Regions from separate parts of the Variovorax sp. V116 genome, predicted to be linked through region 2. Evidence: riboswitches for the same ligand, from Rfam matches in the RefSeq annotation. Region 2 holds a riboswitch; each other region holds the start of a gene.

What was found. Region 2 has a riboswitch for glycine ahead of ACAM58_RS03985 (D-amino acid dehydrogenase). Riboswitches for the same ligand answer to the same signal wherever they lie in the genome.
Region 1: another riboswitch for glycine. It lies ahead of gcvT (glycine cleavage system aminomethyltransferase GcvT); the one in region 2 lies ahead of ACAM58_RS03985 (D-amino acid dehydrogenase).
Region 3: another riboswitch for glycine. It lies ahead of ACAM58_RS29080 (D-amino acid dehydrogenase); the one in region 2 lies ahead of ACAM58_RS03985 (D-amino acid dehydrogenase).

The regions. Positions count from the first base shown of each region.
Region 1 is NZ_AP028661.1:3,345,274-3,355,328, reverse strand. Features, by position in the region: gene ACAM58_RS15980 (alpha/beta hydrolase) at 1-437, shown strand, start outside; gene ACAM58_RS15975 (DUF3014 domain-containing protein) at 565-1,512, shown strand; gene ACAM58_RS15970 (hypothetical protein) at 1,608-1,856, shown strand; gene gcvP (aminomethyl-transferring glycine dehydrogenase) at 1,867-4,773, opposite strand; gene gcvH (glycine cleavage system protein GcvH) at 4,823-5,194, opposite strand; gene gcvT (glycine cleavage system aminomethyltransferase GcvT) at 5,241-6,419, opposite strand; glycine riboswitch at 6,465-6,580, opposite strand; glycine riboswitch at 6,593-6,683, opposite strand; gene ACAM58_RS15950 (hypothetical protein) at 6,715-7,263, opposite strand; gene ACAM58_RS15945 (TRAP transporter large permease) at 7,416-8,693, opposite strand; gene ACAM58_RS15940 (TRAP transporter small permease) at 8,690-9,184, opposite strand; gene ACAM58_RS15935 (TRAP transporter substrate-binding protein) at 9,181-10,055, opposite strand, start outside.
Region 2 is NZ_AP028661.1:861,593-871,647, forward strand. Features, by position in the region: gene ACAM58_RS03975 (PhaM family polyhydroxyalkanoate granule multifunctional regulatory protein) at 1-593, shown strand, start outside; gene ACAM58_RS03980 (FIST N-terminal domain-containing protein) at 637-1,917, shown strand; gene ACAM58_RS03985 (D-amino acid dehydrogenase) at 1,935-3,236, opposite strand; glycine riboswitch at 3,327-3,433, opposite strand; glycine riboswitch at 3,473-3,562, opposite strand; gene rfbB (dTDP-glucose 4,6-dehydratase) at 3,661-4,743, shown strand; gene rfbD (dTDP-4-dehydrorhamnose reductase) at 4,740-5,630, shown strand; gene rfbA (glucose-1-phosphate thymidylyltransferase RfbA) at 5,671-6,570, shown strand; gene rfbC (dTDP-4-dehydrorhamnose 3,5-epimerase) at 6,567-7,118, shown strand; gene ACAM58_RS04010 (class I SAM-dependent methyltransferase) at 7,212-10,055, shown strand, end outside.
Region 3 is NZ_AP028662.1:654,043-664,097, forward strand. Features, by position in the region: gene ACAM58_RS29060 (alpha/beta fold hydrolase) at 1-605, shown strand, start outside; gene ACAM58_RS29065 (RidA family protein) at 718-1,059, shown strand; gene ACAM58_RS29070 (GlxA family transcriptional regulator) at 1,184-2,374, opposite strand; gene ACAM58_RS29075 (M20 family metallopeptidase) at 2,609-4,003, opposite strand; glycine riboswitch at 4,314-4,403, shown strand; glycine riboswitch at 4,419-4,536, shown strand; gene ACAM58_RS29080 (D-amino acid dehydrogenase) at 4,622-5,956, shown strand; gene ACAM58_RS29085 (hydroxyacylglutathione hydrolase) at 6,227-7,018, shown strand; gene ACAM58_RS29090 (LysR family transcriptional regulator) at 7,088-8,002, opposite strand; gene ACAM58_RS29095 (transporter substrate-binding domain-containing protein) at 8,118-9,053, opposite strand; gene ACAM58_RS29100 (molybdopterin-dependent oxidoreductase) at 9,091-10,055, opposite strand, start outside.

The DNA of each region.
Region 1 (10,055 bases), 2.5 Mb from region 2:
ACGAGGAGCAGGAGCGCGAAAGCCGCTTCCTGGTGGGCGAGATGGTGGCCTCGGCGTCGCAGCAGCTCGGCGTGCCGCCTGAGCGCGTGGTGGTCGGCGGCTTCAGCCAGGGCGGCATCATGGCGCTGTCGCTGCTGCTGACACAGCCCGCGAAAGTTCGCGCCGCAATGGTGTGGCACGGCCGGCTGCTGCAACAGGCGGCGGCGCACATCGCGGCGCCCGAGGCTTTCGAGGGCAAGGCACTGTGGGTGAGCCACGGCAGCGCCGACAACGTGATTCCGCCAAGCGCCGCAGAGGCGTCGCGCGAACTCGCGCGCGGCCTGCCGCTGGCCCTGTCGGGGGCCGATTTTCCGGGCGGCCACGAGATCCGCCCGGCCGAGCTGCAGGGCGCACTGGCGTGGCTGCAGTCGCTCGGCTCGGCGGCGGGCGCCTCCTAGCGGGCGAACTTTCGCGCCGGGAGCGCGTCACAGGGCGTTACGGGATGACGCCGCGGCGGGGTGCCGATCTGGTGCACCATAGCCGCTCGTCTCCCATTGCAATCCTCCAAAAAAGGAAACCGCAGACATGTCCGACCGAGACATCCCCGAAATTCCCGACGTGCGCGATCCGCACGATGCGCCCGCGTACAGGCCGCGGCGCGAGACCTCGACCGGAACCATCGTCGTCATCGTGCTGCTGGCGATCGCCGCCGGATTCCTGGGCTGGCGCTGGTACCAGCAGCAGCAGCAACCGCCGCTGCCGGTCGAACCGCCGGTGGCCGCCGCCCCCAACGACGGGCTTGCGCCCGCACCGCCGCCGCCCTCGCTGCCCGAATCCCCGGAGCCCCAGAACCCGATCGACGCGATCGCGCTGCCCGCTTCGGGGCTGCCCAAGCTCGCCGATTCCGATACGCGCGTGATGAAGGCGCTGGTCGACCTGATGGGCAGCAAGAACGTGGCGGACTTCCTGCAGTTCGAAGGCATCGTGCGCCGCTTCGTGGCCACGGTCGACAACCTCGCGCGCGAGCAGTCGCCCGCGAGCACCTGGCCGGTGCAGCCGACGAAGCAGCGCTTCACCACCCAGGGCAAGGGCGAGGCGCAGACCATCGCACCCGGCAATGCCGCTCGCTACACCCCCATCGTGCAGCTTGCCGAGTCGATCAATCCGGCCAAGGCGGCCAAGACCTACGCCCAGCTCTATCCGCTGTTTCAGAAAGCCTATGAGGACCTCGGCTATCCGGGGCGCTACTTCAATGACCGGCTCATCGCCGTGATCGACCATCTGCTGCAGGCGCCCGAGCCCGCCGGCCCAGTGCCGGTTCGCCTCGTCGAGGTGAAGGGCAACGTGTCTTCGCAGCGGCCATGGGTGCGCTACGAATACGCCGATCCGCAGCTCGAGTCGCTCTCGTCAGGCCAGAAGATCATGGTGCGCATGGGGCTGGAGAACGAGCGCAGGATGAAGGCCAGCCTGCGAGGCTTCCGCGAGCAGATCGCCACCGGCGAGATGCTGAAGAAGAAGCAGCAGCAGCGCTGACCCGGTGGCGCGCCGCCGTGTAGGCGCGGGCCGATTGCATGCGGCGCGGATGCCGGGGATGATTCGCGGGATCCCCAGATTTCGAGGACACCCGTATGAACCTGATGAGCGTCGACCTCTACCAGAGTGCCACCGATCCCGAGAAATTCCTGGCGCTTCCCGCGGGCACCGACCCCGCCGAACTCATGGGACCGATGACCTTCGACCGCGATTTCGCGCATGTCAGGTGCTACAAGGAAGGCTTCGAATTCGATCCGTCCCAAAGCTACGCGGGCGTCAACGCCGCGAAGATCGCGGCGGACATCCTCACCGTGAAATGGGCGATGTACCGCCGCGAAGCCTGAGCGGCCTTTTTCAGGCCTCCTCGGTTTCCTTGTAGTCGCCCACCGGCACGCAGCTGCAGAACAGGTTGCGGTCGCCATACACGTTGTCGACGCGGCCGATCGGCGGCCAGTACTTGGCCAGCTTGAGTTCCGCCAGCGGAAACGCCCCGAGTTCGCGCGAATAGGGGTGCGGCCATTCCGCCGCCATCAGGCTGGCCGCGGTGTGCGGCGCATGCTTGAGCGGGTTGTCGTCCTTCGGCCAGACGCCTTCCTCGACGCGGCGGATCTCGCCGCGGATCGCGATCATCGCGTCGATGAAGCGGTCGAGTTCGGCCAGCGGCTCGCTCTCGGTGGGTTCCACCATCAGCGTGCCGGGCACCGGGAAGCTCAGCGTGGGCGCATGGAAGCCGTAGTCGATCAGCCGCTTGGCCACGTCCTCGGCGGTGACGCCGCTGCTGTCCTTGAGCGGGCGCAGGTCGAGGATGCACTCGTGCGCGACGTGGCCGTTGGGGCTCGCGTACAGCGTGGGGTAATGATCCTTCAGGCGCGCGCTGATGTAGTTGGCGCTCAGGATCGCGATTTCGGTCGCTGCCTGCAGGCCCTTGGCGCCCATCATGCGGCAGTACATCCAGCTGATCGGCAGCACCGCCGCATTGCCCAGCGGCGCGGCCGAGACGGCGCCGACGCCGTTCGATGCCACGCCGGCCGTCGCATGCCCCGGCAGGTAGGGCACGAGGTCTTCGACCACGCACACCGGGCCCACGCCCGGGCCGCCGCCGCCGTGCGGAATGCAGAAAGTCTTGTGCAGGTTCAGGTGGCTGACGTCGCCGCCGAACTCGCCCGGCGCGGCCACGCCGACCAGCGCATTCATGTTGGCGCCGTCCACGTACACGCGGCCGCCGTGCTCATGCACCAGTTCGCAGAGCTCCTTCACGCGGGTTTCGAACACGCCGTGCGTGCTCGGGTAGGTGATCATCACGGCCGCGAGCTTGTCGCTGTGCTTCTCGCAGGCGCGCCTGAGGTCGTCCATGTCGACGTTGCCCTGCGCGTCGCAGGCCGTCACCACCACCTGCAGGCCCACCATCTGTGCGCTCGCGGGGTTGGTGCCGTGCGCCGACGAAGGAATGAGGCAGATGTTGCGGTGCCCCTGGCCGTTGGCCTCATGGAAGGAGCGGATGGCCAGCAGGCCGGCGTATTCGCCCTGCGAGCCCGCGTTGGGCTGCAGGCTGATGCCCGCGTAGCCGGTGGCTTCGCAGAGCCAGGCGCGCAGCTGCGCGTCGAGCTGGGCGTAGCCCACCAGCTGCTCGGCCGGCGCAAAGGGATGGATGTTCGCGAACTCGGGCCAGGTGATCGGGATCATCTCGCTGGTCGCGTTGAGCTTCATGGTGCAGCTGCCGAGCGGGATCATGCTGCGGTCGAGCGCCAGGTCCTTGTCCGACAGGCTGCGGATGTAGCGCAGCATCGCGGTTTCGCTCTTGTGGGTGTTGAACACCGGGTGCGTGAGAAAGGCGCTGGTGCGCCGCAGGTCCTCGGGCAGGCGCGGCACAGCGTTGGCCAGGTCGTCGAAGCGCGGCATCGGCGTGCCGGCGGGCACGAACAGCGCCCAGAGCGTTTCGATGTCGGCGCGCGTGGTGGTCTCGTCGAGCGAGATGCCCAGGTGCTGCTGCAGCCGCTGGCGCAGGTTGACGCCCGCGGCCTGGGCGCGTTCGATGATCTTGGGCGTGTCGTCGCCGGTGCGGATGGTCAGCGAATCGAAGGCGGTGCCGTTGACCGGCTCGCGGCCCATCTGCGCGAGGCCCTGCGCGAGGATGGCCGTGAGCGCAGCCACGCGCTGTGCAATGCGCGTGAGGCCGTCGGGGCCGTGGTACACGGCGTACATGCTGGCCACCACGGCCGGCAACACCTGCGCGGTGCAGATGTTGGAGGTGGCCTTCTCGCGGCGGATGTGCTGCTCGCGCGTCTGCAGCGCAAGGCGGTAGGCGGGCTGGCCGTGGGTGTCGACGCTCACGCCCACCAGGCGGCCCGGCAGCGAGCGCTTGAACTCGTCGCGGCAGGCCAGGTAGGCCGCGTGCGGGCCGCCGTTGCACATCGGCATGCCGAAGCGCTGCGTGGTGCCGCAGACGATGTCGGCGTCCCATTCGCCGGGCGGCGCGAGCAAGGTGAGCGCGAGCAGGTCGGCGGCCACGCAGAAGGCGGCGTCGCACTGGTGCGCATGGCCCGCGAGCGGACGCAGGTCGTGCACGTGGCCGGTGGTGGCGGGGTACTGCGCGAGCACGCCGAAGAATTCGCCGCTCACCATCAGGTGCGGCAGCGTCTCGGACACGGTGCTCACCTTCACCTCGATGCCCAGCGGCGCGGCGCGCGTCTTGATGACCTCGATGGTCTGCGGATGGCAGTCGCCCGACACCAGGAACACGTTGCTCTTGCTCTTGACGCTGCGCTTGGCGAGCGTCATCGCCTCGGCTGCCGCCGTGGCTTCGTCGAGCATCGAGGCATTGGCGATGGCCATGCCCGTGAGGTCGCACACCATGGTCTGGAAGTTGAGCAGCGCTTCCATGCGGCCCTGCGAAATCTCGGCCTGGTAGGGCGTGTAGGCCGTGTACCAGGCGGGGTTCTCGAGCACGTTGCGCAGGATGACGCCCGGCGTGTGCGTGCCGTAGTAGCCCTGGCCGATGAAGCTCCTGAAGACCTTGTTCTTTGCCGCGATCGCCTTGAGCTCGGCCAGTGCATCGGCCTCGGTGGCGGGCGCCGGCAGCCGCATCGGCTTGGCGCGGCGGATGGCTGCGGGCACGATGCCGTCGATGAGCTCGGCGCGCGTTTCCGAACCGATCACCGGCAGCATGCGCGCCTCGTCCGCCGCATCGATGCCGATGTGGCGGGCGAGAAACTCTTCGGCGTTCTCCAGTTGTTGCAAAGAGGGAAGGGCGGGAATCGGCATGGCGGTGAAGGCTCGGGATGAGGAAAAGGCGGCTTGCGAACTCGGCGGATCAGGACTCGGCAGCGAACTTGTCGTAGCTGGCCGCGTCGAGCAGCGCGTCGAGCTGCGCGGGCTCGCTGAGCTTGACCTTGAAGAACCAGCCGGCGGCCAGCGGGTCGGTGTTGGCGAGCGAGGGATCGGCGCGCAGGGCTTCGTTCACTTCGGTGATCTCGCCCGACACGGGCATGAACACATCGGCTGCGGCCTTGACCGATTCGACGACACCGGCCACCTCGCCCTGGGCAAAGGTCTTGCCGACTTCGGGCAGGTCGACAAAGACCACGTCGCCGAGCGCGTCCTGCGCATGCACGGTGATGCCGACGGTGGCTGCGCTGCCTTCGGCCGAGACCCATTCGTGGTCCTTGGTGTACTTGATGCTCATGGTGGAAAACTCCTCGTGGAAAAAAAGATGATCGGGGGCGCAGCGCCTAGCCGCGGTAGTAGCGCGTCGGCACGAAAGGCAGCGTCGAGACTTCCATCGGCACCGGCTTGCCGCGCACGATGGCCTGCACGCGCGTGCCGGGCTCGGAATACGCGGTGGCCACGTAGCCCATGGCGATCGGGCGGTCGGCCGTCGGGCCGAGCAGGCCGCTCGTGACAAAGCCGATGTCCTTGCCTTCGAAGGACTGCAGCACCGTGCCGTCGCGCACCGGAACGCGTTCCAGCGCCACGAGGCCGACGCGCTTGCGCTTCAGCGTGTCGTGGTCGGTGTGGCCCGCGGCGCCGGCCGTGGCGGCGGCGAGCTGGGCCAGCACCCGGGCCGCGCCCGGAAAGCCGCCTTCGCGCGCGCCGCCGGTGCGGCGCACCTTCTGGATCGCCCAGTTGAGCGAGGCCTCGACCGGCGTGGTGGTGGTGTCGATGTCGTTGCCGTAGAGGCACAGCCCCGCTTCCAGCCGCAGCGAATTGCGCGCGCCCAGGCCAATGGGCTCGACCTCGGGCTGGGCCAGCAGCAGGCGGGCCAGCGCCTCGGCATTCTGGCCGGCCACCGAGATCTCGAAGCCGTCTTCGCCGGTGTAGCCGCTGCGCGTGGCAAAGGCCGGAATGCCGCCGATCTGCACCGCGCCGCCGGTCATGAACACGAAGCGCTCGATGCCCGGCGACAGCCGCGCCAGCACCGCGGCCGCCTGCGGGCCCTGCAGCGCGAGCAGCGCGTGGTCGGGCATGGGCTGCACATCGCAGCGTGCGCCGATCTTCTGCTGGATGTGGGCGATGTCCGCCACCTTGCAGGCGCCGTTGACGATCACGAAGATCGAGCCGTGGCCTTCGTTGAAGAACATCAGGTCGTCGAGGATGCCGCCCTCGTCGTTCAGCAGCAGCCCGTAGCGCTGCTTGCCGGGCGCAAGGTCGATCACGTCGACCGGCATCAGGGTTTCAAAGGCGGCCGCGGCGTCCGGTCCGACCAGGCGCAGCTGGCCCATGTGCGAGATGTCGAACAGGCCGGCGGCGTTGCGCGTGTGCCTGTGCTCGGCCATGAGGCCGGCGGGGTATTGCACCGGCATCGAATAGCCTGCAAAGGGCACCATGCGGGCACCGAGCTCCACGTGCAGGCCGTACAGCGGGGTCTTCAGGAGTTGTTCGGCGGAAGAGGAATCGGAGGAAGCGGCCACGGGGCACTCCAAAGGGGCAGACGAATTCCATGGCGCGAGCCATGGGCCACCCCTGCTGTCCGCTTTACCTGAGAGATTCGCCCCACGATCGGGGTTTGCTCCTTCGGTGGGCCGGCGCATCGCGTCGATGCAAGCAACAGCCTCTCTCCAGCAAGGAAGCGCCGGCATGCGCCAACGCTGTGTCAGTCCTTTTGCCTGAGCGTTCGGGAAACCCCTGCGCCTTCGGCGGCCCCGGCTGGCGGGGCTCTCTCCTGACCATGGGAGTGTAGTGGATCGCGGGCGGCCGGTCTGCGGCTCAGTGCACGGTCTCGGCCGGCGGCAGCAGCCGGTCGATGCGCTCGCGCAGCGATTCGGCCCGCTCGGCGCCGGCGGTTTTCTCGACCTCGGTGAGCATCAGCGCGGCGATGGTCAGCATCGCGCCGCGGTCGCGCGCCTCGCGCAGGGCATCGCGCATCTGCAGCGCGAACTTGGGGTCGCGCCGCACGAACATGCGCTCGCAGATGTCGAACAGGAACATGCGCGTGGTGGCCAGGGAGCGCTTGCCGTCGAAGTTGTCGGCGGCGGTGGCGAGTTGGATCGGGTCGGCCGCGGGTACCGGGGCGGGCGGCTGGGCCGCGGCCTGCGCCGCCGCGGCAGCCACCGGCTGCGCGTCCTGCAGATAGCCCTGGCGCATCAGCGCCTGGATCGCCTGCTCGGCTTCGGTGCGGCTGGCGAACAGCGGGCTGAAATCGGTCAGCGAACGCCGGCCGTCTGCCATCAGCAGCAAGGCGCGCTCGCGCTGGCTCAGCGTGCGCTGGCGGCCCTGGAGTTCGTCGCGTGCCTTGTCGGTCTTGGTGGGAAACATGGCGCCACAGCTTTTGGGGATCGAGGGCTGAAGCATCGTTGCAAGCGGTGACATCTTCATGAAACGTTTGCCTTACAGCGCCCCGGCAGCGCAAAAAAAAAGCAGCCTGCGAACAGGCTGCCGTTTCTTCCTTGTTTTTCGCGCCGTCTCAGCTACTTGGCATACACCAGGTCGCGCAGCGCCAGCGATATCCACGGCACGTAGGTGATCACCAGCAGGCAGGCCAGGATCACGAGCACGAAGGGCACCAGGTACTTCACGATCCGGTCCAGCGAGATGCGCGCCACCGTGCAGGCCGCGAACAGGTTCACGCCGAAGGGCGGGGTGATCATGCCCAGGGCGAGGTTCACCACCATGATGAGCCCGAAGTGCACCGGGTCGATGCCGAAGTGCACCGCCACCGGCGCAAGGATGGGCGCGAGCACGATGATGGCCGCGCTGGTCTCGATGAACATGCCGATGATGAACAGCGCCGCGTTCACGCCCAGAAGGAACATCGCGGGCGACTTCAGCACTTCCTGCAGCCAGTGGCCGATGGCGTCGGGCACCCCCGCGCGCGTGATCAGGAACGCGAACAGGCCCGCGTTGGCGATGATGAACATGATCACCGCCGACGACAGCACCGACTTGCGCAGGATCACGTACAGGTCCTTGGGCTTGATCTCGCGGTAGATCACCACGCCCACCACCAGCGCATAGAACACCGCCACGGCCGAGGCTTCGGTCGGCGTGAAGATGCCGCCGTAGATGCCGCCCAGGATGATGACGGGCATCAGCAGCGCCCAGCCGGCCTGCCACAGCGCCTTGCCAAACGGCATGCGGCCGTCGCCGTCGTTTTTGCCCCAGCCCTTCCACTTGCAGAAGGCCCAGACGAACAGCATGAGCGCCAGGCTGATGAGAATGCCGGGGCCGAAGCCCGCGATGAACAGCTCGCCGATCGACACCTCGGCGCTCACGCCGTACAGGATCATCGGGATCGAGGGCGGGATGATCACGCCGAGCTCGGCGCTGGTGGCCTGCAGCGCGGCCGCGTAGGCGGTGGGGTAGCCGTGCTTGATGAGCGCCGGAATCAGGATCGCGCCAATGGCGAAGGTGGTGGCCACCGACGAGCCCGACACCGCCGCAAAGATCATGCAGGTGAGCACGCAGGTCATCGGCAGGCCGCCCTGCACGCCGCCCACGATGCTCTTGGCAAACTCGACCAGCCGCCGCGAGATGCCGCCCGTTTCCATCAGGTTGCCGGCCAGGATGAAGAACGGAATGGCCGCCAGCGGAAACTTGTTGATCGAATTGAACATCTCCTTGACGGAGATCAGCATGTTGGCATTGGCCACCTGGATGCCCAGGATCGAGGCGAGCCCGATGGACACTGCAACAGAAACCGACAGTGCAAAACACAGCACCATCGTTGCAACCATCACGGGCGTCATTGCGCAGTCTCCAGCTCAAGCCGCTTGGGATCGAGAAAATTCCCAACGATGCCGAACAGGCAGAAGACGGAACCGACCGGCAGCGCCAGGTACGACCACATCATCGACAGGCTTTCGAGGCCGGCCATCGACTGCACGCGGCCGCGCATCGCGTAGTCCCAGCCCCACCAGAGAATGACCAGCATCAGGATGAGCGCGGCAATGCTCACCACGGCGTCGAGCACGCGCTTGACGCGCGGCGGGCTCCAGCGGTAGAGCACGTCCACGCTCACCATGGCACCCTGGCGAAACGCCATCGGAATGCCCAGGAACACCATCCAGATCAGGCTCACGCGGATCAGGATCTCGCTCCACTCCGCGGGCTGCTCGAGCACGAAGCGCGTCACGATCTGGAACACGCCCAGGGCCGATGCAATGACCAGCATCAGGCAGGCGGCAAGCATCGAGGCGCCGGTGGTCCAGCGCTCGATGCCAAGGAATTTTTCTTTCACTTGTAGTCGCGGATCTTGTCGAGGTTGGCCTTGCCGAAGTCCTTCTCGAACTGCGCATTCACCGGTGCGAGCGCGGCCACGAACTTGGCCTTGTCGACGTTCTCGATCACGGTCATGCCCTTGGCGCGCAGGTCGGCCACGCCCTTGGCGTCGTCCTCGTCCACGCGGGCGCGGTTGGCCTTGGTGCCTTCCTTGGCGGCGTCCAGGAAGGCCTGCTTGTCGGCCGCGCTGAGCTTGTCGAACGAGGCCTTGTTCATCAGGAAGATGCAGGGCGAATAGACGTGGCCCGTGAGCGAAAGGTGCTTTTGCACCTGGTCGAACTTGGCGGAGATGATCACCGGCAGCGGGTTCTCCTGGCCGTCGACCGTGCCCTGCTGGAGCGCGGTGAACACTTCGGGGAAGGCCATGGGCGTGGTGATGATGCCGAAGCCCTTGTAGGCGGCGATGTGCACCGGGTTCTCCATGGTGCGCATCTTCAGGCCCTTGAGGTCCTCGGGCGCCTTCACGTCGCGCTTGCTGTTGGTCATGTGGCGGAAGCCGTTCTCGGCCCAGGCCAGCGCCTTGAAGCCCTTGGCGTCGAACTTGGTGAGCAGGTCCTGGCCGATCGGGCCGTCGAGCACGGCGCGCGCATGGGCCTTGTCGCGGAACAGGAAGGGCACGTCGAGGATCTTGGTTTCGGGCACGAAGTTGGGCACCGGGCCGGTCGAGGAGAAAGCCAGCTCCTGCGTGCCCAGCTGCACCGCCTCGATCGATTCGCGCTCGCCGCCGAGCGAGCCGTTGTAGAAGGTCTGGACCTTGTAGCGGCCGCCCGTGCGCTTTTCGACTTCCTTGGCGAAGGTGTCGATGGCCACGCCCTGGTGCGAGTTCTGCG
Region 2 (10,055 bases):
TCGCGAGCTGGGTGGCCCCCACGCTGAGCGTGGAAGAGGTCGACAAGCGCATCCAGGAACTCAAGACGGTGCAGTATTGGCTCGAGCAGAACGGCCACGCGCTCAAGGCCACCATCCAGGCGCTCGAAGTGCAAAAGATGACACTTTCGACCTTGCGCGGCATGAACGTGCGGATGGAAGATATCGCCAGCGCGTTCACCAAGCAGGCGGCCGCCGTGGCGCCTGCCGCTGCTCCGGCACCTGCAGCAGCCGCTGCGCCGGCCGAACCGGAAGCCGAGCCCGAGGAAGAAGAAGCCCCGGCACCGGCGAAGAAGGCGCGCAGCAAGCCGGCTTCGGCCGCTGCCGCTTCGGGCGGCAATGGCGCCGCCGGCGTGATCGATCCGATGCAATGGTGGGGCTCGCTGACCGAGCAGTTCCAGCAGATCGCGAGTTCGGCGCTGCAGGATGCGGCCCAGCTCAAGGTGCCGGCGATGGCCCAGCCGGCGGCTAATGCTCCCGCGGCTTCGAAACCCGCGGCCAGGAAGGCGGCAGCGCCCGCCGCCGCCAAGAAGGCATCGGCCGCCGCGCGCAAGCGAACGACCGGCCGCCGCTGACGTCATACACACACATTTTGAAGAGAACGGGTTGGCACGCATCATGAAGCTGTTTCCTTCCGGCCATGCCACCCACCCGCAATGGCGCATGGCAGCCGGCCTCGTGCTGGCCCAGTTGCGCGCGCAGATGGCGCTGCCCGACTACGCGGCGTCGCCCACGCTCGGGCTGCTCTACATCACCGACCACTATGCGGCGGACGCGCAGGACATCCTCGACCACCTGAGTGCCGAACTGCCCGAGGTCACCGACTGGTCGGGCACGGTCGGCATCGGCGTCTCGGCCAACAACGCCGAATATTTCGACGAGCCCGGCCTCAGCCTGATGCTCTGCGCGCTGCCGAGCGACCAGTACCGCGTGTTCTCCGGCGTGGCGCCGCTGGGCAATTCGGAAATGAGCGGCTTCGAGGCCCACACGGCGCTGGTGCACGCGGACCCCGCCACGCCCGACCTGACCGAACTCATCGGCGAGATGGCGGGCCGCACCGACACCGGCTACCTGTTCGGCGGGCTCTCGTCGGGCCGCGGCGGCGCGCTGCAGTTCGCGGTGGGCGGCAACGGCAACATCCGCGGGCACGGCGCCGCGGGCGGCGTGTTCTCGGGTGGCCTGTCGGGCGTGGTGTTCGGCGAGGGCGTGCGGCTGGTGTCGCGAGTCACCCAGGGCTGCCAGCCGCTGCGCTCGGGCGCGGGGCGCGAGCGCGAGATCACCGAAGCCGACGGCAACCTGCTGCTCAAGCTCGATGGCGAACCCGCGCTCGACGTGCTGCTGGCCGACCTGCAGGTGACGCTCGAGCGGCCGCAGGAAGCCATCGACGCCGTGCGCGCCACCCTGGTGGGCCTTGCCGATGCGGGCAGCGACGGCATCCGCCGCACCGGCGACCTGGGCGCCGACGTGCTGGTGCGCCACATCATCGGCCTGGACCCCACGCGCCGCGGCATCGCGATTGCCGACGTGGCGGAGGCCGGCATGCGCCTGACCTTCTGCCGCCGCAATGCGCAGGCCGCGCGCGCCGACCTGATGCGCATCTGCGCGGAAATCCGGGAGGAACTCGAGCCCGAGGAGCAGACGCTGGCCACCGCACGCGCCGTCGCGGCCGGGGAGGCCGAAGCCGCGCCGCATCCGGCGCGCCGCATCGCGGGCGCGGTGTACGTGAGCTGCTCGGGACGCGGCGGGCCGCATTTCGGCGCGCCGGGCGCCGAGCTGCAGATCGTGCGGCATGCGCTGGGCGACGTGCCGCTGGTCGGCTTCTTCGCCGCAGGCGAGATCGCGCGCCACCACCTGTACGGCTACACCGGCGTGCTGACGGTGTTCACCAGCAAGGACTGAGTCTCGCCCTCTAGCATTCAGGCCGGCTGCAGTACGCGCGCTGCCGGCGCAGGCATGCCGGTGAACGCAAAGTCGACCTCGGGCGCGAGTCCGCTCACGATGTGCGCAATCGACTTGCCCGAGCCGCAGGCATGCGTCCAGCCGAGCGTGCCGTGGCCGGTGTTGAGGAACAGGTTCGGCAGTTTCGTCTTGCCGATCAGCGGCACGTTGCTTGGCGTCGCGGGGCGCAGGCCGGTCCAGAACTGGGCCTGCGTGGTGTCGCCGGCACCCGGAAAGAGCTCCTCGACGCGCCGCACGATCGCCTCGCAGCGCACGCGGTTCAGGTCGCGGTCGTAGCCGTTGAGCTCGGCCGTGCCGGCAATGCGCAGGCGGTCGCCGGAAGCCGAGGTGTAGCGCGAGAACACGAGCTTGAACTCGTCGTCGGTCAGCGAGACCTGGTGCGCCCTGGAGGCGTCCTTCACCGGCAGCGTCACCGAGTAGCCCTTGGCCGGATAGATCGGCAGCCGAATGCCCAGCGGCGCGGCAACGATCGGGCTCAGCGAACCCATCGCGAGCACGAAGGCGTCGCCGCGGATGCGCTGGAAGCGGCCTTCGCTGTCGGTGGCTTCGACATGGTCGATGCGGCCGCCGGTCTCGCGCAGCGCGGTCACCGTGTGGCTCATGAGGAACTTCACGCCCGCTGCGGCCGCGCGCTTTGCCAGCTCGCGTGCAAAAAGGTTCGCGTCGCCGGACTCGTCCTCCGCCGTGTAGGTGGCACCCGCCAGCTTCGGGCGGATGTGGGCGAGGGCGGGCTCGATCTTCACGGCTTCGTCGGCTGAGATCACCTGGCGTTCGCAACCCAATGCGCGCATCTGCTCGGCGGGCTGGAGGGCGCCGTCGAACTCCTTCTGCGTCGTGTAGAAGTGCAGGATGCCCTGCGTGCGCTGGTCGTATTGGAGGCCGGCGTCGGCGCGCAGCTGCTGCAGCACCTCGCGGCTGTAGGTGCCCAGGCGCACGATCTGCTCGATGTTGTGCCGGGTGCGCGCCGGCGTGCATTCGCGCAGGAACTGCAGGCCCCAGAGCCACTGGCGCATGTCGGCGCGGATGCGAAAGAGCAGCGGGGCGTCTTCCTTGCCGAGCCATTGCAGCACCTTGAGCGGCGCGCTCGGGTTGGCCCAGGGTTCGGCATGGCTGACGGAGATCTGCCCGCCGTTGGCAAAGCTGGTTTCGGCGGCCGGCGTGGCCTGCCGGTCGATCACGGTCACCTCGTGGCCGAGTTGCTGGAGGTAGTAAGCAGAAGTCACGCCGAGCAGGCCGGCGCCAAGAACGATCACACGCATTTCAAGTACCTTTGAAGATTGGCACTTGAACGGCGAACTTGGTGTGCTACTGATTCAATAGCAAGCAACCGGACGAACGCCGTCCAAGTTGCCGCTCCCCCTGTCCTTGGTACCTGAGAGATTCACCTGTTGCACCCTGCAACGGGTTTGCTCCTTCGGTGCATCACGCGAGGTGATGGCTCTCCAGACGGCTTGTCAGTTGATGCAGTACCTGCCACGCAACTCTTTGAAAGAACTTCAAGGAATCTGTGGGCCGACCTGAGCGTTTATGGGAGTTTGCGCCTTCGGTGGAGTAGTAATAAGTACTACCCTCTCTCCTGCAGTGAAACGATTGTAGGCGGGGACCGCAAAGCCGCCAACCATGAATTTTGACAATTCGGACCAATGGGATAATTGTCATTGATTCGAAACTTCGGGGAGACTCATGATCCTGGTAACCGGCGGCGCGGGCTTCATCGGCGCCAACTTCGTACTCGACTGGCTGGCGCAGAGCGACGAGCCTGTCGTGAACCTCGACAAGCTGACCTATGCCGGCAACCTCGAGACGCTCGCGTCTCTCAAGGGCGACCCGCGGCACATTTTCGTGCAGGGCGATATCGGCGACAGCGCACTGGTCGACCGCCTGCTGGCCGAGCACAAACCGCGCGCCATCGTGAACTTTGCCGCGGAATCGCACGTCGATCGCTCCATTCACGGCCCCGAAGACTTCGTGCAGACCAACGTGCTGGGCACCTTCCGCCTGCTCGAGTCCGTGCGCGGCCACTGGAGCGCGCTGCCGGCCGAGCAGAAAGCCGCCTTCCGCTTCCTGCACGTGTCGACCGACGAGGTCTACGGCTCGCTCTCCAAGACCGACCCCGCCTTCACCGAAGAAAACAAGTACGAGCCCAACAGTCCCTACTCGGCCAGCAAGGCCGCGAGCGACCACCTCGTGCGCGCCTGGCACCACACCTACGGCCTGCCGGTCGTCACCACCAACTGCTCCAACAACTACGGGCCGTTCCACTTCCCCGAGAAGCTCATCCCGCTGATGATCGTCAACGCCCTGGCCGGCAAGCCGCTGCCCGTGTATGGCGACGGCATGCAGGTGCGCGACTGGCTCTACGTGAAGGATCACTGCAGCGCCATCCGCCGCGTGCTCGAAGCCGGCCGGCTCGGCGAGACCTACAACGTCGGCGGCTGGAACGAGAAGCCCAACATCGAGATCGTCAACACCGTCTGCGCGCTGCTCGACGAACTGCGCCCGCGCGCCGACGGCAAGCCTTACAAAGAGCAGATCAGCTACGTCACCGACCGCCCCGGCCACGACCGCCGCTACGCCATCGATGCGCGCAAGCTCGAGCGCGAACTCGGCTGGAAGCCCGCCGAAACCTTCGACAGCGGCATCCGCAAGACCGTCGAGTGGTACCTGGCCCATGGCGAATGGGTGCGCAACGTGCAAAGCGGCGCTTACCGCGAATGGGTCGAGAAGCAATACGACGCCGCCCCCGCGGCCAAGGCTGCGGCATGAAGCTGCTGCTGCTGGGCAAGGGCGGCCAGGTCGGCTGGGAGCTGCAACGCAGCCTCGCGCCGCTGGGCGAGCTGGTTGCGCTCGACTTCGACAGCACAGACTTCAACGCCGACTTCAGCCGCCCCGAGCAACTGGCCGAAACGGTGCTGAAAGTGCGCCCCGACGTCATCGTCAATGCCGCGGCCCACACCGCCGTCGACAAGGCCGAGAGCGAGCCCGAGTTCGCGCGCAAGCTCAACGCCACCTCGCCCGGCGTGGTGGCCGAGGCCGCGCAGCAGATCGGCGCGCTCATGGTGCACTACTCCACCGACTACGTCTTCGACGGCAGCGGCAGCACGCCCTGGAAAGAAGACGACGCCACCGGCCCCCTCAGCGTGTACGGCCGCACCAAGCTCGAAGGCGAGCAACTGGTGGCCAGGCACTGCTCGAAGCACCTGATCTTCCGCACCAGCTGGGTCTATGCCGCGCGCGGCGGCAACTTTGCCAAGACCATGCTGCGCATCGCCAAGGAGCGCGATCGCCTGACCGTCATCAACGACCAGTTCGGCGCGCCCACCGGCGCCGAGCTGCTGGCCGACGTCACGGCGCATGCCATCCGCGCCACGCTGCAGGACCCGGCCAAGGCCGGCCTGTATCACGCGGTGGCCGGCGGCGAGACTACCTGGCACGGTTATGCGCGCTTCGTGATCGAGCAGGCCAAGGCGGCCGGCGTCGAACTCAAGGCCGGACCCGAAGCCGTCGACCCCGTGCCCACCAGCGCCTTCCCCACGCCCGCGACGCGCCCCGCCAACTCGCGCCTGGACACGCGCAAGCTGCAGACCACCTTCGGCCTGGTGCTGCCGCACTGGCAGCAGGGCGTGGCCCGCATGCTGCGCGAGACCCTTTGACAAGCGAAGCAAGCAAGCAAGAAGCGGAGAACACAACACAATGACCACGAAGACCACGCAACGCAAAGGCATCATCCTGGCCGGCGGCTCCGGCACCCGGCTGCACCCCGCCACGCTCGCGCTCAGCAAGCAGCTGCTGCCGGTGTACGACAAGCCGATGATCTACTACCCGCTCAGCACGTTGATGCTCGGCGGCATGCGCGACATCCTGATCATCAGCACGCCGCAGGACACGCCGCGCTTCCAGCAGCTGCTGGGCGATGGCAGCCAGTGGGGCATCAACCTGCAGTACGCGGTGCAGCCCAGCCCCGATGGCCTCGCGCAGGCCTTCATCATCGGCGACAAATTCGTAGGCAATTCGCCGAGCGCGCTGGTGCTGGGTGACAACATCTTCTACGGCCATGACTTCGCGCACCTCTTGGCCGATGCCGATTCGAAGCCCTCCGGCGCCACCGTCTTCGCCTACCACGTGCATGACCCCGAGCGCTACGGCGTGGTGGCCTTCGATGCCAAGGGCAAGGCCAGCAGCATCGAGGAGAAGCCGGTCAAGCCCAAGAGCAGCTATGCCGTGACGGGCCTGTACTTCTACGACAACCAGGTGGTCGAGATCGCCAAGGCCGTGAAGCCCAGCGCGCGCGGCGAACTGGAGATCACGGCGGTCAACCAGGCCTACCTCGACCTGGACCAGCTCAACGTGCAGATCATGCAGCGCGGCTATGCCTGGCTGGATACCGGCACGCACGAGAGCCTGCTGGAGGCCGCGCAGTTCATCCAGACCCTGGAGCATCGGCAAGGGCTCAAGATTGCGTGTCCTGAAGAGATTGCGTGGCGCAATGGATTCATCGATCGCGAGCAATTGGCAAAGCTTGCCGTGCCGCTGCAAAAGAACGGCTACGGCAAATATCTGAACCATTTGCTGGCGGAGGAGGTGCGCTCGTGAAGGCAACACCTACCGCGATTCCTGAAGTGCTGGTCATCGAGCCGAAGGTCTTCGGCGATGCGCGCGGCTTTTTCTATGAGAGCTTCAACGGCAAGGCGTTCGATGAGGCGGTCGGCCGGCACGTCGAGTTCGTGCAGGACAACCATTCGCGCTCGGCCAAGGGCGTGCTGCGCGGCCTGCACTATCAGATCCAGCAGCCCCAGGGCAAGCTGGTGCGCGTGGTGCGCGGCGCGGTGTTCGATGTGGCGGTAGACATCCGCAAGTCGTCGCCGACCTTTGGCAAATGGGTGGGGGTGGAGCTCAGCGAGGACAACCACAGGCAGTTGTGGGTGCCTGAGGGGTTTGCGCATGGGTTTCTGGTGCTGAGCGACAGCGCCGATTTCCTCTACAAGACGACGGACTACTATGCGCCGGCGCATGAGCGGTGTATAGCTTGGAATGACAAGGACCTTGCAATTGGTTGGCCCGATATCGCAATGGAGCCGATGCTCTCATTGAAGGATGCCGCGGGAGCGGCTCTGCATCAAGCTGAGATATTCGCTGCGTAGTGCAGCACCTACGGCGTTAATAAGTGGCCGTTGCAAGGCCGCAAGTCGGATGCGACCGAAAGTGCGATATGCACGAAGTGAACTGAGAGATTTATGTCTGAGCTTGATTTCAGCGCTGCGCTGGAAAATATTGATGTTGTTCCCCATCCGAGCGCCTGGCTAGGTCACATTCCGTTTGGGGCATGGATCGTTGAGTCGACCAAGCCACGCATGCTAGTGGAACTTGGTACGCACTACGGGCATTCCTATTTCTCGTTTTGCCAAGCGGTCGAGCGTGGACGGTTGGATACCAAATGCTATGCGGTGGACCTCTGGCATGGTGATGAACACGCAGGCCTCTACGGCGAAGAGGTTTTTGCGGCCGTTCAGTCGAGGAACGTTCCGTTTGAAAGCTTTTCGCGCTTGTTGCGCATGACGTTCGACGATGCTATCAACTATTTTTCGGACGGAAGTATCGATCTATTACATATAGACGGACTTCACACATATGACGCGGTAAAGCACGACTTCGAATCGTGGAAGCCCAAGCTTTCGCAGCGATCGATCGTGCTCTTTCATGACATCAACGTTCGCGAGCGAGGTTTTGGTGTATGGCGGCTGTGGGAGGAATTGTCGAGTGCTTATCCGACGATCGAATTCATGCACTCGCACGGGTTGGGCGTTCTGTTTTATGGAGACGACCAAAGTCCAGCAGCAGTGTCTCTGCTGCGGTCTTTTGGCACGGAAGCGGGTCGCTCGCACATAACACGATTGTTCAGCGAATTGGGCCGGACGATCGAGGTTGGCCGAAAGGTTGTTGATGTTTCCGAGGCACTGGGTAGACAGGCTGAAGCTGCCGCCAATACGGAGAAGGAGTTGAGAAGCCAAGTGGCTGCTCAAGATGAGCGTATTGGCGAACTACTGGCGCAGCAAGCTGAGGTTGTGGCCCTGCTTAAAGCGGAGGAAGCGCGGTTAAATGTCTATGAGGAACGCATTTCAGATATGTATCGGCGCCTCAACCATTTTGAGAGCCAAGATGAGCTGCGACGAGCAGAGCGGACCAGATGGGAAGGGGAACGAGCGAGCACGCAGTCACAACTTGCTCAAGCGCGAGAGCGAGAGGCTGCCTTGGACGCGGCATTGCGAGAGGTTTGGGCATCGACCAGTTGGAAGGCCTCCCGTCCAATCCGGTGGGCAGGGGCACGGCTCGCAAACTTGCGTGCAGCGAAGAGACTTTTGTTGCCCGCGAGCGAGGCAGCGGGAGGTCGATTGCGTTTGATGCGGACTGTGGGCAAGGTGGTCGCGCAGGAAGGCATTTCGGGGTTAAAGCGGCGGATCGTTGCTTTTGATCAATCCGGCTGCGCTGCTCATCGGCATACGGAGCCGGATTTAGAGCAACGTCAGACGCGCTACACCTTAAATCGCCATCGTGCCACGGTGGACGTGATTGTCTGCGTGCACAACGCGTTATCGGATGTCAAAAATTGCCTTAGTTCGGTAGTCGCTCATACGCTGCCACCATATCGAATTATTGTGGTTGATGATGGCAGCGGCGAAGACACCAAAAATTACCTCGCCGAGTTCATCCAAGACCAAGGCGGCATTTTGGTGCGTCACGAGGTTGCTCAGGGGTACACATTTGCAGCCAACGCGGGTATGCGTGCGTCCAATGGGGAGTTCGTCGTTCTTTTGAACAGCGATACGATCGTGTCCGCCCAATGGCTCGATAGGATGGTCGAGTGCGCAAATTCTGATCCGCGAATTGGTATGGTGGGACCACTAAGTAATACGGCGTCCTGGCAATCCGTCCCTCGAATCTTTGATGAAGACGGCGATTGGTCGTCTAACCCCTTGCCGCCTGAGATGACGATCTCGACGATGGCGCAACGAGTGGCCATGGCGTCGCGCCGGTCTTATCCGCGGGTGGGGTTCCTTAACGGGTTCTGTCTTTTGATCCGCCGCGAGCAGTTGTCGGACGTGGGACTTTTTGATGAGGAGAACTTCGGAAAAGGTTACGGCGAAGAGAATGATCTGTGCGTCAGAGCATTCTTGAAAGGTTGGCAACTGGCTGTCGCTGACGATGTGTACGTGTTTCATGCGCAATCGAAGAGCTATTCGACCGAGCGCAGGATGAAACTTGTAAAGGTGGCCGATGAGAACTTGCATCGTAAGCACACCAGTGCTCCGATCATGAGTCAACTCGAGATCACGCGCTATAACCTTGGACTGATAGTCACACGCAGTCGCATGCAAGTGATGGATGAGCGGCTGCGTATCCGCGAGGAGATTCGCCAGCGATTTGAGGGCAAACGGATTCTGATTATCTTGCCCATCTTCCACGCCGGTGGCGGTGCAAACGTGATCTTGAGCGAAGCTTCGGTTTTGCAGGAATGTGGAGTCGACGTCGTTATCGCCAATATTGAAGCCGCCCGCACATCCTTTGAAGATTCATATCCGGCTTGTCGTTTAGTCAAGCTATGGCTTTCAGATTGGGAGCAATTGTCGGAGCACGTGCATTTTTATGATGCAGTAGTTGCAACGCTCTATCTTTCTGTTTTTTGGATTAAGGCTGCGCTTGAGAGGAAGAGTCTGCGCAGACCCGTGGTGGGTTACTACATTCAGGATTTCGAGCCGGATTTTTTCGAGCAGGGAAGTGAGGCTTACCTGCACGCGCTCGCAAGCTATTCGGAAGTTCCGATGAAGCTGATGACAAAAACCGACTGGAATCGGAGGATGGTCATAGAGAAAACTGGCAAAACACCTGCGCTGGTCGGTCCAAGCTTCGACTGGTCGAGGTTTGCTCCACCTTCAACTCAACGAGGCTCCAAACAAGTCGTCGTGTGCGCGATGGTCCGGCCATCGACCCCGCGCCGTGCGCCTCAAATGACAGTCAACATCCTTCGGCGCCTCCTAACGGAACGCGCGGATGCGGTTCAGGTGCGCACCTTTGGATGCGCA
Region 3 (10,055 bases), on a different replicon from region 2:
TCGATCTTGCCGCTGATGTTGTTGCTGCGATCGAGGCTGACTGCGCACCAGGCAAGCCTGAAGTATTGTGTGTGGTAGGCCACGCATTCGGCAATTGGGTCGCACGGGTTCTCGCCCATCATTGGCCGTCGATGACAAAATCAGTCGCACTGCTCGCGGCTATTATTGGCAGCACCATATCGCCCGAGCTCTTGATTTCTGTTAATGTCGTCTCCGACAATTCCAAGTCAGATGCAGATCGCCTGTTTTATCTGGAGCGCGACTTCTTCGCTCCAGGGCATGATGCCTCTGTTTGGTTGAGCGGATGGCATACAGAAGTCTCTAAATTCCAGCTTGCGGCGACGAATGCAACGGCCGACAGCAGCTGGACTGAAGTAGGCAAGAATTTGCCGGTGCTTTATGTTGCACCCGAATTTGACAAGATCGCACCCGTACCCGACGAAGACTTCTTGCGAGATCGCGTAGGCCACCTGACGACCATGGAAATCATTCATGGTTCCGGCCACGCTCTTCTTCCTGAGAAGGTTTCTGAAGCTGCGGCTGTACTTGTCTCATTCGCGCAGTCGATCATGCGCGGCGAAGGCGGTACAGCCAAATCTGCCTAAGCTTCACAGCTGCATTTCAAAGAGCCAGCATTTTCGCGGCTGAAGAATTTTACGGGCCTCGCTTTTCACGCGGGGCCCTTTCCCGCCGCTCAATTTTTTCCAGGAGAATTCCATGAGCATTCAACGCATCGAACCGGGCGCCCGCATGAGCAACGCCGTCGTCCACGGTAACACCGTCTACCTCGCCGGCCGGGTCGGCGAAGGCGAGAGTGTCACCGACCAGTGCAAGAGCGCACTTGCCCAAGTCGACCAATTGCTCGCTGCCACCGGCAGCCACAAGTCGAAGATCCTGCAGACGATCATCTATCTTTCGGATATGGCGAACTTCGGCGAAATGAACGCCGTCTGGGAAGCCTGGATCGATCCGGCCAACCCCCCGGCCCGTGCCACCAGCGAAGCCAAGCTCACCACGCCGAAATACAAGGTCGAGTTCATCGTCACGGCGGCGATCTGATCGCTTCGATATCGAGCGGAAAAAAAGCCGGCCTATCGCTCTGATGGGCCGGCAATCGGAACCGATGCGGTGTCGTTTAGGTGGGCGAGAACGCAAAAGCAAGAAGCTGCTTACCGGGCAGCTGTTAGAGACGGGCCGTTGCCAAATGGATTTCTGTCTCTGTCAAGGCGGCATCGGGACGGGTCCTGCTTGGAGAACCACCCACCGAGTGCGCCAGATTTGTGTAAACAGACTTCCTCGATTTCGATAAGTCTAGATCTTGATCGCTCTTGACAATTCTTTCGTAGAGTGAAGCCCATTGCGGCGACATGACATCATCCACGCTCACCTTTGATTGGCGCGCCTGTGAGGGAGTCATGTCAAATTGAGTGCGAAAACACCGATTGAAGTGAGAGCTATCGGAGAAGCCGGTGATTGTCGCGATCTCGGTTATTGACTTGGGGCTGTTCAAAAGAAGCCAATATCCGTAAGCGAGTCTGAGTTGTCGGCAATATTGCTGGACCGGCTGCTTCATTTCCTGCTGGAAAAGCCGTTCTATCTGCCGCTTGGAAATCCCCAAGGATGATGCGAGAGACTCGATCTTCATTGGCTCCTGTCCAAGATTTCTCTCGATGATCTTGAGCGCCCGAAGTACTCTCGGATCGCGTGGATCTTCTCTTGCTTCAAGATTCTGCTCCGCGTCGGTAGAGGAGGCCGAAAGCTCCTGCGGCGCCGGAATCTCGGCGCCGATAGCGGAATAATGACGTTCCAGCAGCCATGATCCGAGTTCCAGAGCCGCCAGCCCTCCGGCACAGCTAACTCGCCTGCCGCTCACCATCAAGTTAACGCCTGGGATCTGCTGCACTTCGGCAAAGCGGGTATCACGGTCGGCGCCGCGATACCAATCGGTCGCGCAGGGCAATTTATCGAAAAATCCGGCCTCGATCAGTACAAACAGCCCCGAACCAGTTCCGACAAGAGTCGCGCCATACCGATCGGCGTTCGTTAGTGCTTCCAGAATCGATCTGCGGTCCTCGATCGGAGCTGCAGTCTTGCCACCTATGACGAAGACGTAGTTGCAATCGCGAGCCGCGTGCAGGGGCGCTGTCGGGGGTACTTGAACACCGCAGGTTGTCTGGGCCGGCTTTTGTCCCAGAACTACATATTCAAAGTCCACGCCGACCGCAGCTGCCGGGTCGGTGCAATGCTTCAAGATATAAACCAGGGCAGAGTACGAAAACATCGTGAAGCCCGGAAGGAGGATGAAGCCGACCTTCACTCGTCGCCGTGCCGGCTTGGCAGTGTCGGCCTTCGCACCTGGAACCGGCATCATCATGGAATCTCCTGCCACAAGATCGCGCATCGTAGCAGTCACAGTATGTTCGCGCGCAATCGGATGCTCATGGCACTTGTCCCATAGAAGGTAAGCGGATAGTCGTACTTCACGGCTGCGCCAGCGGCTTGCGATCGGTGGCCGCTCACCGGTCTTGCCGGGGTCCAGAGTTCTCTCCTGCGCCTTCATCCGGCAGCATTCCGCCGCATGCTGGGCGAGTCGCGGATTTCGGCGCGCTCAGCGTCGCGGCAGCGCCGGCGCTGCCGCCGGGAGGTCCCAGAACAGGCCCGTCATCAGCTGCAGCGCCTCGCGTGCCACCGGTGCCAGCAGGTGCTCGTCGGGTGCGTGCTGCTGGCAGGCCGCGTAGCTGTGCGGCACCCACACGGTGGGCAGGCCCAGGATGTCGGCAAACACATCGTTGGGCAGGCTGCCGCCCAGGTTGGGCAGCAGCACGGGCTTCTTGCCGGTGCTCTGCTCGATGCTGGCCAGCGTGAAGCGCACCCAGGCGTTGTCCGGGTCCAGCCGGGTGGCGTGCATGACTTCGGGTTCGCTGACTTCGATGCCTTCGAAGCCATGCGTCGACAGGTGCTGCTGCACGACGTCGCGCAGCTGGCTCACGTCGGTGCCGACGACAAAGCGCATGTGCATGAAGGCCTGTGCTGTGGGCGGGATGGCGTTGACCGGGAAGTCCGGGTTGCCGGTCTTGTAGGCCAGCACTTCCAGTGTGTTCCAGGCAATCACCCGTTCGGCCGGAGTCAGGCCGGGCTCACCCCAGCCGGGGTCGACTTCCGGGTCGCCGGCGTCGCCACCAAAGCGCAGGCCTTGCAATGCGGCGCGTACGTTGGCCGGAATGGGCGGCGGGCGCAGGCCCTCGACGCGGATCACGCCATGGGCGTCCACCATGCTGGCAATGGCGTTGGCAAGCACCGTGCCGGGGTTGCGCAGCAGGCCGCCCCAGTTGCCGCTGTGGTGGCCGCCGCCGCCGCGCAGGTTCAGCGTCAGGCTGAAGTTCGCCACGCCGCGCGACCCCAGGAAGACGGTAGGCTGGTCTCGGCCTACGCGCGGGCCGTCGCTGGCGATCAGCACATCGGCGGCCAGCAGTTCCTGGTGCGCAGAGCAGAACGCGGCCAAGCCCGGCGAGCCGGTCTCTTCGCCGGTTTCCAGCAGCCACTTGATGTTGAAGCCCAGCTGCCCGCGCAGCCCCAGAACGGTGGCTAGCGCGGCGATGTTGATGCTGTGCTGGCCCTTGTTGTCCGCCGTGCCCCGTCCATAAAGGCGTTCACCGTCCACCGCCAGCGTCCACGGTCCCTGGCCGCAGGTCCAACTCTTGTCCTGACCGCGGATGACGTCGCCGTGGCCATACATCAGCACCGTGGGCAGGTCATCGCCTTCATGGCGGCTGGCCACCAGGAACGGGCCGTAAGCGGGCTCGGGGTTGGGGTGGATGCTGAAGCTGAAGCCCAGCCTGGCCAATGAAGGGCCGATCTCGTCCTGCAGGTAGGCGGCCAGCGCCGGTCCGGAATCAGCCTCCTGGCTGGCGGTGCGGAAGGCGACTCGTCGCGACAGGTCGCGCACGAAGTCGCCACTGTCGAAGTGATCGGCAGCGCGGCCCAGTGCGGCGTTGCGTGTCATGTGGCCTCCCGCATCGCAGTGGAGTTGACGCACTTTGCTAGGAAACGCATGAAGATACTTTCGTGTACGGACTGCTCAGAACGATATCGCGCCCCCAACCCGTGCAATAGGACAAATGCGCGCTCGAATTTGGATGATTGCGACGTCGTCGGATGCGACGGCGGAGTTTTCATCTTCTCACGGCTTCGAAATTCTATTAATTCCAACACATCCGGGAAAAATGCCATCCAATTTGATCCACCGCTATGAGCGCAATTTTGAGGCCTGAAGCCTAATTAATCGTTGACTGGCAGCGATGATCCTAATAAGCTTCGATTTAGCAGGAGAGCGGGCCGCGGAAGCGGCTCCACCGAAGGCGCAAACTCCCATAAACGCTCAGGTCGGCTCACGCGATGGGCCTGTACTGCATCAATTGTCAAAGCCGTCTGGAGAGCCATCACGCCATTGGAATGTGAGCGTGATGCACCGAAGGAGCAAACCCGCTGCGGGCGTAGCGGGTGAATCTCTCAGGTACCGAGGACAGGGGGAGCGGCAACTTGGACGCATGGTCCGGTTGCTTTCTTTTCGAGCTTCCGTTTCCATTTGCGTTCGAGCGCTGCAACCTCAAGGGTTCTCGAAATGCGTGTGATCGTTCTTGGCGCCGGCTTGCTCGGCGTGACCTCGGCTTACTACCTCCAGCAACTCGGCCACGAAGTGACCGTGATCGACCGGCAGGCCACGCCGGCGGCCGAAACCAGCTTTGCCAACGGCGGGCAGATCTCGGTGAGCCATGCCGAACCCTGGGCCAACCCCAGCGCACCGCTCAAGGTGCTCCAATGGCTGGGCAAGGAAGATGCGCCGCTGCTCTTTCGCATCCGCGCGGACATGCGCCAGTGGCTCTGGGGCCTTCAATTCCTGCGTGAATGCACCCCGGCGCGCACGCGCCACAACATCGAGCAGATCGTGCGCCTGGGCACCTACAGCCGCGACACGCTGCAGCAGCTGCGCGCCGACACCGGCCTCCAATACGACCAGCGCACTCAAGGCATCCTGCACTTCTACACGACGCAGAAAGAGTTCGACGGGGCCCTCGCGCCGGCCGAGCAGATGCGCGCCCTGGGTTGCGAGCGCCAAGTGATCTCGGCCGACGAGGCGGTGAGGATCGAGCCCGCGCTGGCCCACATCCGCCCCAAGCTGGCCGGCGCCACCTACACGGCCGAGGACGAATCGGGCGACGCCAACCGCTTCGCGCGCGAGCTGGTCGCACTGGCGAGGGCGGCGGGTGTGAAGTTCCTCATGAGCCACACCATCACTGCGCTGCGTGAAGCGGGCGGCTGCATCGACCATGTCGAAGCCACTGACGACGAAGGTCGCTTCCAGCGCATCCGCGGCGATGCCTTCGTGCTGGCGATGGGCTCGCTGAGCCCGATCGTTGCCGCGCCGCTGGGCATCCGGCTGCCGATCTATCCGGCCAAGGGCTATTCGGTGACCTTGCCGGTAAAAGACGCCTCGAAGGCGCACCAGGTCTCGCTGACCGACGACGAATACAAGCTCGTGTTCTCGCGCTACACCTCGCCGGGGGGCGAAGGGAGCGACCGCCTGCGCATCGCCGGCACGGCCGAGTTCAACGGCTACGACCGCGACCTGAACCGGCTGCGCTGCGAGGCCATCGTGCGGCGGGTCGAAGAGCTCTTCCCGGGTGCCGGCGACACCGCGCAGGCGCAGTTCTGGACCGGCCTGCGTCCGGCGACGCCGAGCAATGTGCCGCTGATCGGCAAGACGAAGCTGCCGAACCTGTATCTGAACACCGGCCACGGCACACTGGGCTGGACGCACGCCTGCGGCTCGGGCAAGTCGATCGCGCGCATCGTGAGCGGGCTTGCGCCTGAGGTGGATTTCGCGTTCACCGGGTTGAAGCATGGGACACGAGGCAAAGCATTGGTGTCGCCAGTAGTTGGTGGGCCATCTGCTTAGCGAGTTGCCATGGCCTGGCACCGAAGGGAAATTCAAACGAGGGCGCAGAGCGCCCTGGTCGGCGGTGGTATGAAGGATCGGCTGTGTCGATTTCTTCAACGCGCCGCATCCTTTATTCACCAGTTGATCGTTCGCTCGGGAACAATGGAAGAAGCAGCCTGGATGCAGCCACCCGATGTGTACTCAGGGCGTGCCGAGCCGCCGAACGAAGCACATCAACGCCGTCGGAGTTAAGTTAGTGCCACTCGTATCTGACCACTGGAGCAACGCATGATCGTCGAACGCATCTGGACCGGCAACGCCTATCGCAACTACAACTACCTGATTGTTTGCCCTGAGACCGGCGAGGCTCTCGCCATCGATCCCCTGGACCACCAGAAATGCCTGGCGGCCGCAAAGGACAAGGGCTGGCAGATCACGCAAATCCTCAATACTCACGAGCATCACGACCACACTGGCGGCAATGAGGCCGTCGTCGCGGCGACGGGCGCCAAGGTGATTGCGCACCACCGCTCGGGCTCTCGCATTGCTGGCATGGATCGCGGCGTGAAGGCCGGCGACGTGATCAAGGTCGGCAAGACCGTCGAGCTCGAATGCATGGACACGCCCGGCCACACGATGTGCCACATCTGCCTGCGCTCTCACACCGAGAGGCCGGCACTGTTCTCCGGCGACACGCTGTTCAACGCCGGCGCGGGCAACTGCCACAACGGCGGCAATGTGGAATCCATGTACACCACCTTCGTGGAGCAACTCGCCAAGCTGCCCGACGACACCCGCGTCTACCCGGGCCACGACTACATCGAAAACAATCTGCGTTTCACGCTCGCGCGCGAGCCCGACAACGCTGCCGCCAAGGCGCTGCTGCCCGGCGTGGCAGGGCATGACCCGGCCAAGGCCCGCGTCACGACGCTCCGCGAAGAGAAAGAGATCAACACCTTCCTGCGCCTGTCGAGCCCGAGTGTCATTGCGGCGCTTCGCGAGGCCTTTCCCGATCTGCCCGAGAAGCCGGATCCGAAGACCGTGTTCGTCAAGCTTCGCGAGCTGCGCAATACATGGTGAGCCGCGGCCAGCACTACTTCGCCCGCCGCGGACCGGACAGCGCGCACCGATCGATCAGCTGCCCCGGACTCAGCCGAGGTCGGCTTTGGCCACGCGGCAAACCGACAGCAGCGCGAGCAGGTTGGGATCGCGCTCGCGCGTGCGCAGGAAATTGAGCGCGATGGTCTGGCGCATCAAATACCTGGGCTGCAGCGGGATCAACTGCACCTTCTGCGGCATGACGCCGCGCACCCGCCCCGGCAGCAGCGTGTAGCCCACGCCACCGCTCACCAGGTTCATCAGCGAGAAGATGTCGTCGGTCTTCATCACCACGTTGGGCGTGAAGCCGGCGATGCGGAAGGTCTCGACAAACCCGCGGTAGGTAACGAAGCCTTCGCTCAGGCTCACGAAGCGCTCGCCCGCGCAGCTGCTCAGGTCGATTTCCTTTTGCCCGGAGTAGGGGGAGCCCACCGGAGCGGCAAACTGGATGTCGTCTTCGAACAGCGGCTCCGATTCGACGTCCGACACGTCATCCGGGATCGCCATCAGTGCGGCGTCGATCGCGCCGTCCCGCAGCTTCTGCAGCAGGTGGGCGTTGGACCCGAGCATGAGTTCGGTGTGCAGATCGGGTTTGCGCAGCTTCATGCCCATGATCAGCTGCGGCACCGTGCGGCTCGTCAGCGAAAAGAGAGAGCCGATGCGAATCCGGTCCGCCGAGTAGCCCGCGACTTCCCGCGTGGCGCGTATGCCCTGGGCCATGGTGCGAAGCACCTCGCGTGCCACCTCTGCCAGCGCATGCGCGGCTTCGGTCGGGTGCAGGTTGCGGCCCTCGTGCCGAAACAGCGCGCAGCGCAGGCCGGTTTCCAGCGAATGCAAAGCGCGGTGCACGCTCACGGCGCTGATCTCGAGCTTTTCCGCCGCGCGAGCCAGATTGCCGGTCTCCATGAAGGCCAGCAGGATCTCGAGCTTGCGGAAGGTGATCTCTTCGTCGACGTGGGGGAGCATGGGCGCCCATTCATCGGCGAACGAGGCATTTCGGTGGGCAGGCCCACGCAGCGCTCGCCGGAAAAAAATGACTTCTCGATCTTAGCGCTTCACTGCATGAGCGCAGACTCCGGAGTCACTGGCCCGGCGCTGGGGGCACGCATGAAGGCGGGCTGCACACATACGATTCAAGCGGCTTGTCGTTGGGATCGGCCCATGCGGCCCGTGTCGCGGCACTGGCAGGGACGTTCAGCTTGACGTTCTTCGGTGGAATGGGCTGCATGAACCAGCGGTCATACATCTTGGCCAGCTCTCCTGTCTTGATCAGTTCGCGAATGGTGTTGTCGACCACCTTCTTGAATGCCGGATCGTCCCTGCGCAGCATGATCGCGATCGGCTCGATGCTGATTGGCTCGCCGACGATGCGGTAGTCGGCCGGGCTTCTCGAGGTGGCAATATTGCCGGCCAGCACCTGGCTGTCCATCACGAAGGCGTCCGCGCGGCCTGACTCCAGAAGCAGGAAGCTGTCTGCCATATCTTTGCCGGACAACACGTCCTTGAACTTGAGTTCTGCAGTGCGGTTGTGCTTGCGCAACAGTTGAACGGACGTCGTGCCTGTCGTGGTGACGATCACCTTGCCCCCCAGTTGCGAAAGCGATTCAATGCCGGAGTTGGCCTTGACCGCAACGCGCACCTCTTCGACGTAGGTAGTGACCGCAAAGGCAACTTCCTTTTGACGGGTGAGATTGTTGGTGGTCGAGCCGCACTCAAGGTCTACTGTGCCGTTCAGCACGAGTGGAATGCGATTTTGCGAGGTCACTGGCTGGTAACGAACGTCGAGCTTCGTGCCAAGCGTGCGTTCCAGGTTAGAGACGATGCGGTGGCAAACGTCCACTTGAAAGCCTGCGTACTTGCCGTCGCCAATCATGTACGAAAGGGCGCCCGAAGACTCGCGCACACCCAGGGTGATGGTGCCCGAAGCCTTGACTTTGGCGACCGTATCGACTGTCTGGGCAAACACGCCTGCCGCTGTCATCGCAGTGAATGCGACGGCCAATAGTTGCTTCTTCATTCTGAAATCCTAGGAGATGGAACGTGGTGAATGTCGACTACTCGACGGTGACGGAGATGGAGAAAACCGCATTGCGCACACCATGTTCGGGCTGACCGAGGCCGGTGCTGTCGAACGCGCGGCAACGCAGTTGGTAGGTGCCCAAAGATGGCGGCGTCCACTCGAACTCGAATCGCTGCCATGCATGGTCTTTGCGCGCATCAAGCTGTGCGTCTGCCCAGCTTGCGCCCGCGTCGGTGCTGACTTCGACCCGCGTGATCGCATCGGCGCCCCACGCCCAACCGACGATCTTCTGTTTGCCGGGGGGCAGACGTGCCTGCTCCGCTGGCTGGACCATCACCGCGTGAGGTGCCACCCTCCAGACGGGAGAAAGCTGCTCCAGGCCGTCTTTGACGACGCGGTCGTTGTACATGACTGTCGTGAAGTAACCCGGAGATCTCGTGTCGCTCAGCGCGAGTCGTACCAACCATTTGGTTGAGTTCGTTCCGTAGAAGCCGGGCACGACGAGGCGCACCGGCCCTCCATGCTTGTCGCTGAGCGGCTCCGAGTTCATGTGCGTCGCGAGCATCGCCTCGCCATGCAGCTCCGAAACCGGCATGTCCTTGACATAGGCAGGAATATCGACGCCGTGGTAGTCACCCTTGTCGGCGCCGTAGGACCAGACGAACCGCGCGTCAGGCGCCACGCACGCCCGTTTCAGCACCTCGGACAAACGCACGCCGCGCCAGACAACGTTCGCCACACGGCGCACCGGCACCGTGGGGTGCAACGGATGCCCCGCGCATTCATGAACCGCACAGATCTCGGTCTGCGGCATGGCTTCGAGGTCGGCCAGAGAGAGCGACAACTCATGCTCCACCAACCCGCCAATAGCAAGTCGCCAGCTTGCCCTATCGATCTCGGGCATGGCCATGTGGCGCAGAAAGAAGACATGCTCCAGCGGGGTGACAAAGTCGGTCAACCGCGCGAGGGCAGGTTGCTGCAGGTTCGGCAGGTCGACGC